DNA from 2 places in the Methylophilus sp. Q8 genome. Region 2 is predicted to be linked to the other one. Evidence: riboswitches for the same ligand, from Rfam matches in the RefSeq annotation. Region 2 holds a riboswitch; the other holds the start of a gene.
What was found. A riboswitch is a leader RNA that binds a small molecule or an ion and turns the genes downstream of it on or off. The one in region 2 is predicted to bind thiamine pyrophosphate.

Region 1 (3,310 bases), 2.0 Mb from region 2:
GGCAGAGCGGTTTAATGCTACAGTCTTGAAAACTGTCGAGGGTTCACGCCCTCCGTGAGTTCGAATCTCACCTCTTCCGCCAGACATGTCATGCCGCAGTTTTTGCGGCATTTCTATTTGCAGGTTTTAATTACTCAATTTAAGGAATCGTCATGACTCAAATCATCATCGACCATAACCCATCAGAAGAGAAGCTGAAAGAACTGGGCGTAAAAAGCTGGAACACATGGGATTGCGCACCTTCAAAATTCCCTTTGGATTTCACAGCGACTGAAAAAGCCTACGTGTTAGAAGGCGAATTCAAAGTGACTCCACAAGGTGGCGACACTGTAACGATCAAGGCTGGTGACTATGTTGAGTTTCCAAAAGGCTTGAAATCCCAGTGGGAAGTAGTTAAGCAATTGAAAAAACACTACAAACATTTCTAATTGATTTGTTGTAGCTAGTATTCAATAAAAAACCCTGCAATGCAGGGTTTTTTGTTTTTAGAACACTGCGATTTAAAGCTGGAATCATTAAACTTTGCAAATTGTGCTTTAAATTCAAACACCATTCAACATCGCTCTCTAGCCAAGTTGTTGATATTAAAATACAATCTCACCCTGATTGAAAAATCAAAACGCCTTGGGGTGGCTAACGCCTGAGATCTCGCGCAAGTGAGAAACCCAATGAACCTGACCCAGATAATGCTGGCGTAGGGACAGGCAGAGCCTCTACAACGCAAATGTTTTTGGTTTGTTGTTTCATCAACACACCTACTCACGTCCTTGTCACTCTCCCCCTGTCCTTTTTATGTATCTTGATAGAAAGGATTACCTTGAAACCGATTACAAAACCATTACCCCTCATCGGGCTGTTACTGACCATGCCTGCGTTGGGTGTAGAAGATGACAACAAAGCCGTTGAACTCTCGGAAGTTGTGGTCAGCGCAGACTTTCGCCCCAGTACCGCACAAAAAACAGCTGTCAGCCTGACCGAAATTGACAAAGAAACCATAGAGTCACGTGGCGCGCAACACTTGGAAGAAGTGCTTAACTTGGCACCCAACGTTGGTTTTGCCAGTGGCGCTTCTCGGGGGCAGTTTTTTCAAATACGCGGCATGGGTGAAGACAGTCAGTATTCATCTCCAATAAACCCTTCAGTTGGGCTGATTATCGATGGAATAGACTTTAGTCGTATTGGCGGTGCCGCAACGCTGTTTGATATTGATTCGGTAGAGATTTTACGTGGTCCACAGGGCACCAAATTTGGTAATAATGGCTTAGCAGGCACCATTAATTTGCGTAGTAAAGAGCCTACCAAAGACTTTAAGATGCACTTTGAGACTGCCGCTGGTAATTATGATACGCAAAATGTTGGTTTTGCTGTTGGCGGCGCTATAAAAGATGATACCTTGTTGGGAAGACTTGCCGTTTACAACCATCAATCAGATGGTTATGTTAAGAATGTATATTTAGGTCGCGATGATACCCAAGACCAAAACGAGCTGACGCTACGTGGCAAGTTAAAATGGCTAGCTACCGAAAACTTAACTGTAGATTTGACCTATCTGCATTTAAACATTCGCAATGGCTATGATGCTTTTACATTGGATAATAGCGGCAAAACAAGATCTAATCAGCCAGGTTCTGATAATCAAGAAACTAATGCGCTAGCGTTAAAAGCTAATTGGCAAGCGTCTGATGCAGTGATTATTCAATCACAAGTCAATTACCTTCATTCAGACGTACTATACAGCTACGATGCAGATTGGACCGCTGTACCGCCGGATTATTTTGAGAGTTTTAACCGAAAACGTGAGAACTACTCTTTTGATGTTCGTGCGCTCTCTGATAAACCAGGTCGAATCTTTGGCGGGACCACAGATTGGACAGTCGGTTTATTTCATTATAACCAAAAAGAAAACTTTCAAATCAATTCCAATTATTATGCTGACCCCAACTCGGGCGGCCATTATGAAACCAACAATACTGCGCTTTATGGTCAACTAGATACTTATTTGACCGAAAAATTAACGTTGACCAATGGTCTGCGTCTTGAGCATTTCAAAGCCACTTTATCTGATGCAACAGGTTACGATGATGCCTATAACCTAGTGAATATCGATAACACTTCTGTTGCTGAAAATCTATTCGGTGGAAAAATTGGATTGAACTATCAAGCCAATCAAGACCATTTGCTTTACACAACATTGTCGCGTGGCTTTAAAGCTGGTGGTGTTAATAATGATGGCCGACTGAACAGTGAGCAACGCAATATCAAGCAGGAATATAACATCAGTCTCGAGACGGGTATTAAATCCAGTTGGTTTAACAAAACGTTGATTACAACATTATCTGTGTTTCGCACAGAGCGAAATGATGCCCAGATCAAGTCTTCCAAGGCTCTTGGTAGTGGCCCATTCCTAGAATATATTAACAATGCTTCAAATGCGACTCATCAAGGCTTGGAAGCGAGTTTCGATTGGTTTGCAACTGACAAACTACGCATCCTGGGATCATTGGGTCTACTGGATGCCAAGTTTAGAAACCATATCGCAAACGGAGTGAGTTTCGATGGTCGCCAAGTATCAAACGCTCCCAGATACACATTTAACTTGGGTTCTGAGTTCTATGCGAATGAAAACTTGACGTTGCGCGCGAATGTAGAAGGAAAAGACGAGTTTTATTTTTCAGACAGTCATAATGCAAAATCTAATGCTTATGCGCTTGTGAATGCAAGCCTCGATTATAAGCATGACAAACATTGGAAGGTCAGCGGTTGGGTACGGAATTTATTTGACAAAGAGTATGCCGCTCGAGGATTTTACTTTCCTAACAACCCAGCGAATAACTACACGGTTAATGAAAAATATATTCAATACGGTCAACCACGCGTAGCCGGTATTACCGTCAGTTATGATTACTAAAATGTTGCCAGAGCAAGAGCTCGCCTGATGAAAGGAGCGCTAAATGCGTATTTCAGTCGATATTAGTTTGTACCCTTTAACCGAGGGCTATGTAGAACCCATTCTTGAGTTCATAAATAAGCTCGAAGCCAATGAACATCTGGTCGTCAAGCGTAATAGCCTGGCGACGCAGGTGTTTGGCGAGTATCGCGACGTGATGGATTGCCTGGATGCTGAAATGGAGGCGGTGTTTAATGCGTTGCCGCACAGTGTATTTGTGATGAAGTTTATTGGTACAGACAGGGCCGATGTGGTTGATGTATAGACCTTCTCATTAATCTCTTGCGTGTTTATCGATCATGAACCAAGATAATTTCCAGCCCATCCTGACTGCATTTCAACAAATGTCCAATTGGGAAATCG
Region 2 (3,310 bases):
TCGCTCCCTTTTTTCACGAATTCAATCGCTTTTTCCTGCATACCTTTTTGCAGGGCGGCTTGTTCATCAACCCCCAGCTTATCCGCATAATCACGGACGTCTTGTGTGATCTTCATCGAGCAGAAATGTGGGCCGCACATGGAGCAGAAGTGGGCTTGCTTTGCGCCCTCTTGTGGCAAGGTTTCATCGTGGAATTCCTTGGCTTTTTCCGGATCCAGGCCGAGGTTAAACTGGTCTTCCCAGCGGAATTCGAAACGTGCTTTTGATAAAGCGTTGTCACGAATTTGTGCGCCTGGGTGGCCTTTTGCCAGGTCTGCAGCGTGCGCAGCAATTTTGTAGGTAATGATACCTACGCGTACGTCCTCTTTGTCTGGCAAGCCCAAGTGCTCTTTCGGGGTGACGTAGCACAGCATGGCACAGCCGTACCAGCCGATCATGGCCGCGCCGATACCGGAAGTGATGTGGTCATAACCTGGTGCAATGTCGGTAGTTAAAGGCCCCAATGTGTAGAACGGAGCTTCACCACAGTGTTCCAGTTGCAGATCCATGTTCTCTTTGATCAAGTGCATAGGCACGTGACCTGGGCCTTCGATCATACATTGCACATCGTGCTTCCAGGCGATTTGCGTCAGTTCGCCCAAGGTTTTGAGTTCTGCAAATTGCGCTTCATCGTTAGCATCGTAGATAGAGCCAGGACGCAAGCCATCACCCAGTGAGAAGGACACATCGTACTGCTTCATGATCTCGCAGATATCTTCGAAGTGCGTATACAGGAAGGATTCTTGGTGATGCGCCAAACACCATTTCGCCATAATCGAACCACCGCGTGACACGATGCCGGTCATGCGTTTTGCCGTCATTGGGATATAGGCCAGGCGTACACCAGCGTGAATAGTGAAATAATCCACGCCCTGCTCGGCTTGCTCAATCAATGTATCGCGGAAGATTTCCCAGGTCAGGTCTTCAGCCTTGCCGTTTACTTTTTCCAGTGCCTGGTAGATAGGCACGGTACCGATTGGCACTGGTGAGTTACGGATAATCCACTCACGGGTTTCGTGGATGTTTTTACCGGTAGAAAGATCCATTACGGTATCGCCGCCCCAACGCGTGCCCCATACCATTTTCTCTACTTCTTCAGAGATCGAAGAACCGAGGGCTGAGTTACCGATGTTGGCGTTGATTTTGACCAGGAAGTTACGGCCAATAATCATCGGCTCGATTTCAGGGTGGTTGATGTTGGCTGGGATAATGGCGCGGCCACGGGCCACTTCGTCACGCACAAACTCTGGCGTAATCACGGCTGGAATGCTGGCGCCATAATTCTGGCCAGGATGCTGTGTTTGCAGCAATTCGCTCATATTTTCACGGCGCTGGTTTTCGCGGATGGCGATAAACTCCATCTCCGGCGTAATGATGCCTTTACGCGCATAGTGCATCTGGCTCACGTTCTGGCCAGCCTTTGCCCGCAATGGTTTGCGGTGCAGGTTAAAACGCATTTCTGCCAACTGTGGATCTACCAGGCGCTGATGACCGAACTCAGAGGTCGGGCCATCCAGTTGCTCCACATCGCCACGCTCCATGATCCACTGGGCACGCAGTGCTGGCAAACCATTACGGATATCAATCTCGACCGTCGGGTCAGTGTAAGGGCCTGAAGTGTCGTAGACCACGACTGGTGGATTGGTGTCACCGCCAAAACTGGACGGTGTATCACTCAATGAAATTTCACGGAATGGCACCTGGATATCAGGGCGGGAACCTTCAATGTAGATTTTGCGCGATTTGGCAAACGGTTTGGTAGCAGCTTCGTCAACTTTGGCATCAGCGTTGACGAACTTGATATTTTTATCAATAGCGTTCATTGGCATCCTTAAAAGAAAAAGACGTAAGGATGCATGTGAAGGTTTGCATTCCCTACGGTGGTATTAACCACATCAGGTTCGAAGGGTAACTCTCACTGCAAAACTTTCAATAAATGAAGGATTTACAGACCCCTAGCAACGGACGAATTGTGCGCGAAAACACCTGATAACGCAAGCAAAACAAAGTTTTGCAACTGCCTGCCATTGACAAATAGACAGACCTGTCTACAATCATGTCACCCGACTATAAAAACATACGGGATTTATTTCAATCAGGAACTCAGGAGAGATCACAATGGAAGCTTTACTCATAGGGGCCGTGGCCTGTACTACCGCTTTAATTCTGTCAGCATGGTTGATGACATTCGCGCGCTGGTTTCCCATCAAAGGCATAGATGGCGACTTTCTGGTCGATTACAAAACCATGATCCGCGCCCACGTTGACTATGCCTTAATGGCCTTGTTTAACCTGGGATTTTTTGGGGCGGCCAAAGCGGCAGGCGTTGAGTTGCACTATTTTGCCTGTGTTTGCGTAGCGATTGGTGGCTTTACTAACCCGACCGTGTTTGTGATTGCGGCGTTTGACCCGGACTTCTGGAGCAAAACCAAGTGGAAAGTATTTTCCGCCATCAGCTTCGTCATCACCACCGTCGGTTTTATGACCATTTGCTACCAGTTGATTTGCCACGCGCTTTGCACGCACTAGCATGGATTGCTTTGCGCCAAAAAACCCTGCTTCGGCAGGGTTTTTCAATCAGGCTGATCGCAATATCAATCAAAACGAGCAGTAATTTAAAAAACTAAGCACCGAACCTGCAATTATTCCGCCATTTACTGCAGACCTGTACCCGCTAGACTATACGTGGGAAGTAGTCAAACAGGGACTCACAAGGCAAATCAAGCATGGATTGGTACGGTATTTTCTTTTTCAGAGCAGGCTCTCCAACCGCCCTGCTCTATGGCAGCTATGATGATTGGCTGGTGGTGTTATCGGCCGTGGTTGCCATTGGCTCCTCTATTCTTGCTCTGCAATTAACGCGCCTGTCACAAAAACAGACGTCTGTGGTTTCACGCCGGTTTTCGATTATCGCCAGCTCAGTATCATTAGGTGCCGGCATCTGGGCCATGCACTTTATTGGCATGCTGGCCTATCAAATCTGCACGCCGGTTTCTTACTATCCGGATGCCACCCTGGTCTCCATGATGCCAGGCATCCTGGCATCACACTACGCGCTGAGCCTGATGTCTGAAAACCAGATTGATTATCGCAAGCTGCTTAAAGGCGGATTTGCCGTCGGTGCAGGCATTGGTGCCATGCATTACATCGGCATGCTCGCCATGCGTATGGAGCCTGTGCTCAAGTTTGACCTGGTATGGGTATTGGTTTCAGTGGTGGTCGCCGTGGCCTTATCCACACTGTCACTATGGACAGGCATCTTTCTAAACCA

Region 1: linked by a shared signal. The riboswitch ahead of GQ52_RS13550 (TonB-dependent receptor) and the one ahead of thiC (phosphomethylpyrimidine synthase ThiC) in region 2 are both predicted to bind thiamine pyrophosphate.

Annotation. Positions count from the first base shown of each region.
Region 1 is NZ_JUHE01000001.1:2,870,197-2,873,506, reverse strand. Features, by position in the region: tRNA gene GQ52_RS13560 (tRNA-Ser) at 1-82, shown strand, start outside; gene GQ52_RS13555 (cupin domain-containing protein) at 153-428, shown strand; TPP riboswitch at 616-719, shown strand; gene GQ52_RS13550 (TonB-dependent receptor) at 818-2,908, shown strand; gene GQ52_RS13545 (YkoF family thiamine/hydroxymethylpyrimidine-binding protein) at 2,952-3,212, shown strand; gene pnuC (nicotinamide riboside transporter PnuC) at 3,247-3,310, shown strand, end outside.
Region 2 is NZ_JUHE01000001.1:880,291-883,600, forward strand. Features, by position in the region: gene thiC (phosphomethylpyrimidine synthase ThiC) at 1-1,862, opposite strand, end outside; TPP riboswitch at 1,894-2,006, opposite strand; gene GQ52_RS04350 (hypothetical protein) at 2,158-2,568, shown strand; gene GQ52_RS04355 (PAS domain S-box protein) at 2,766-3,310, shown strand, end outside.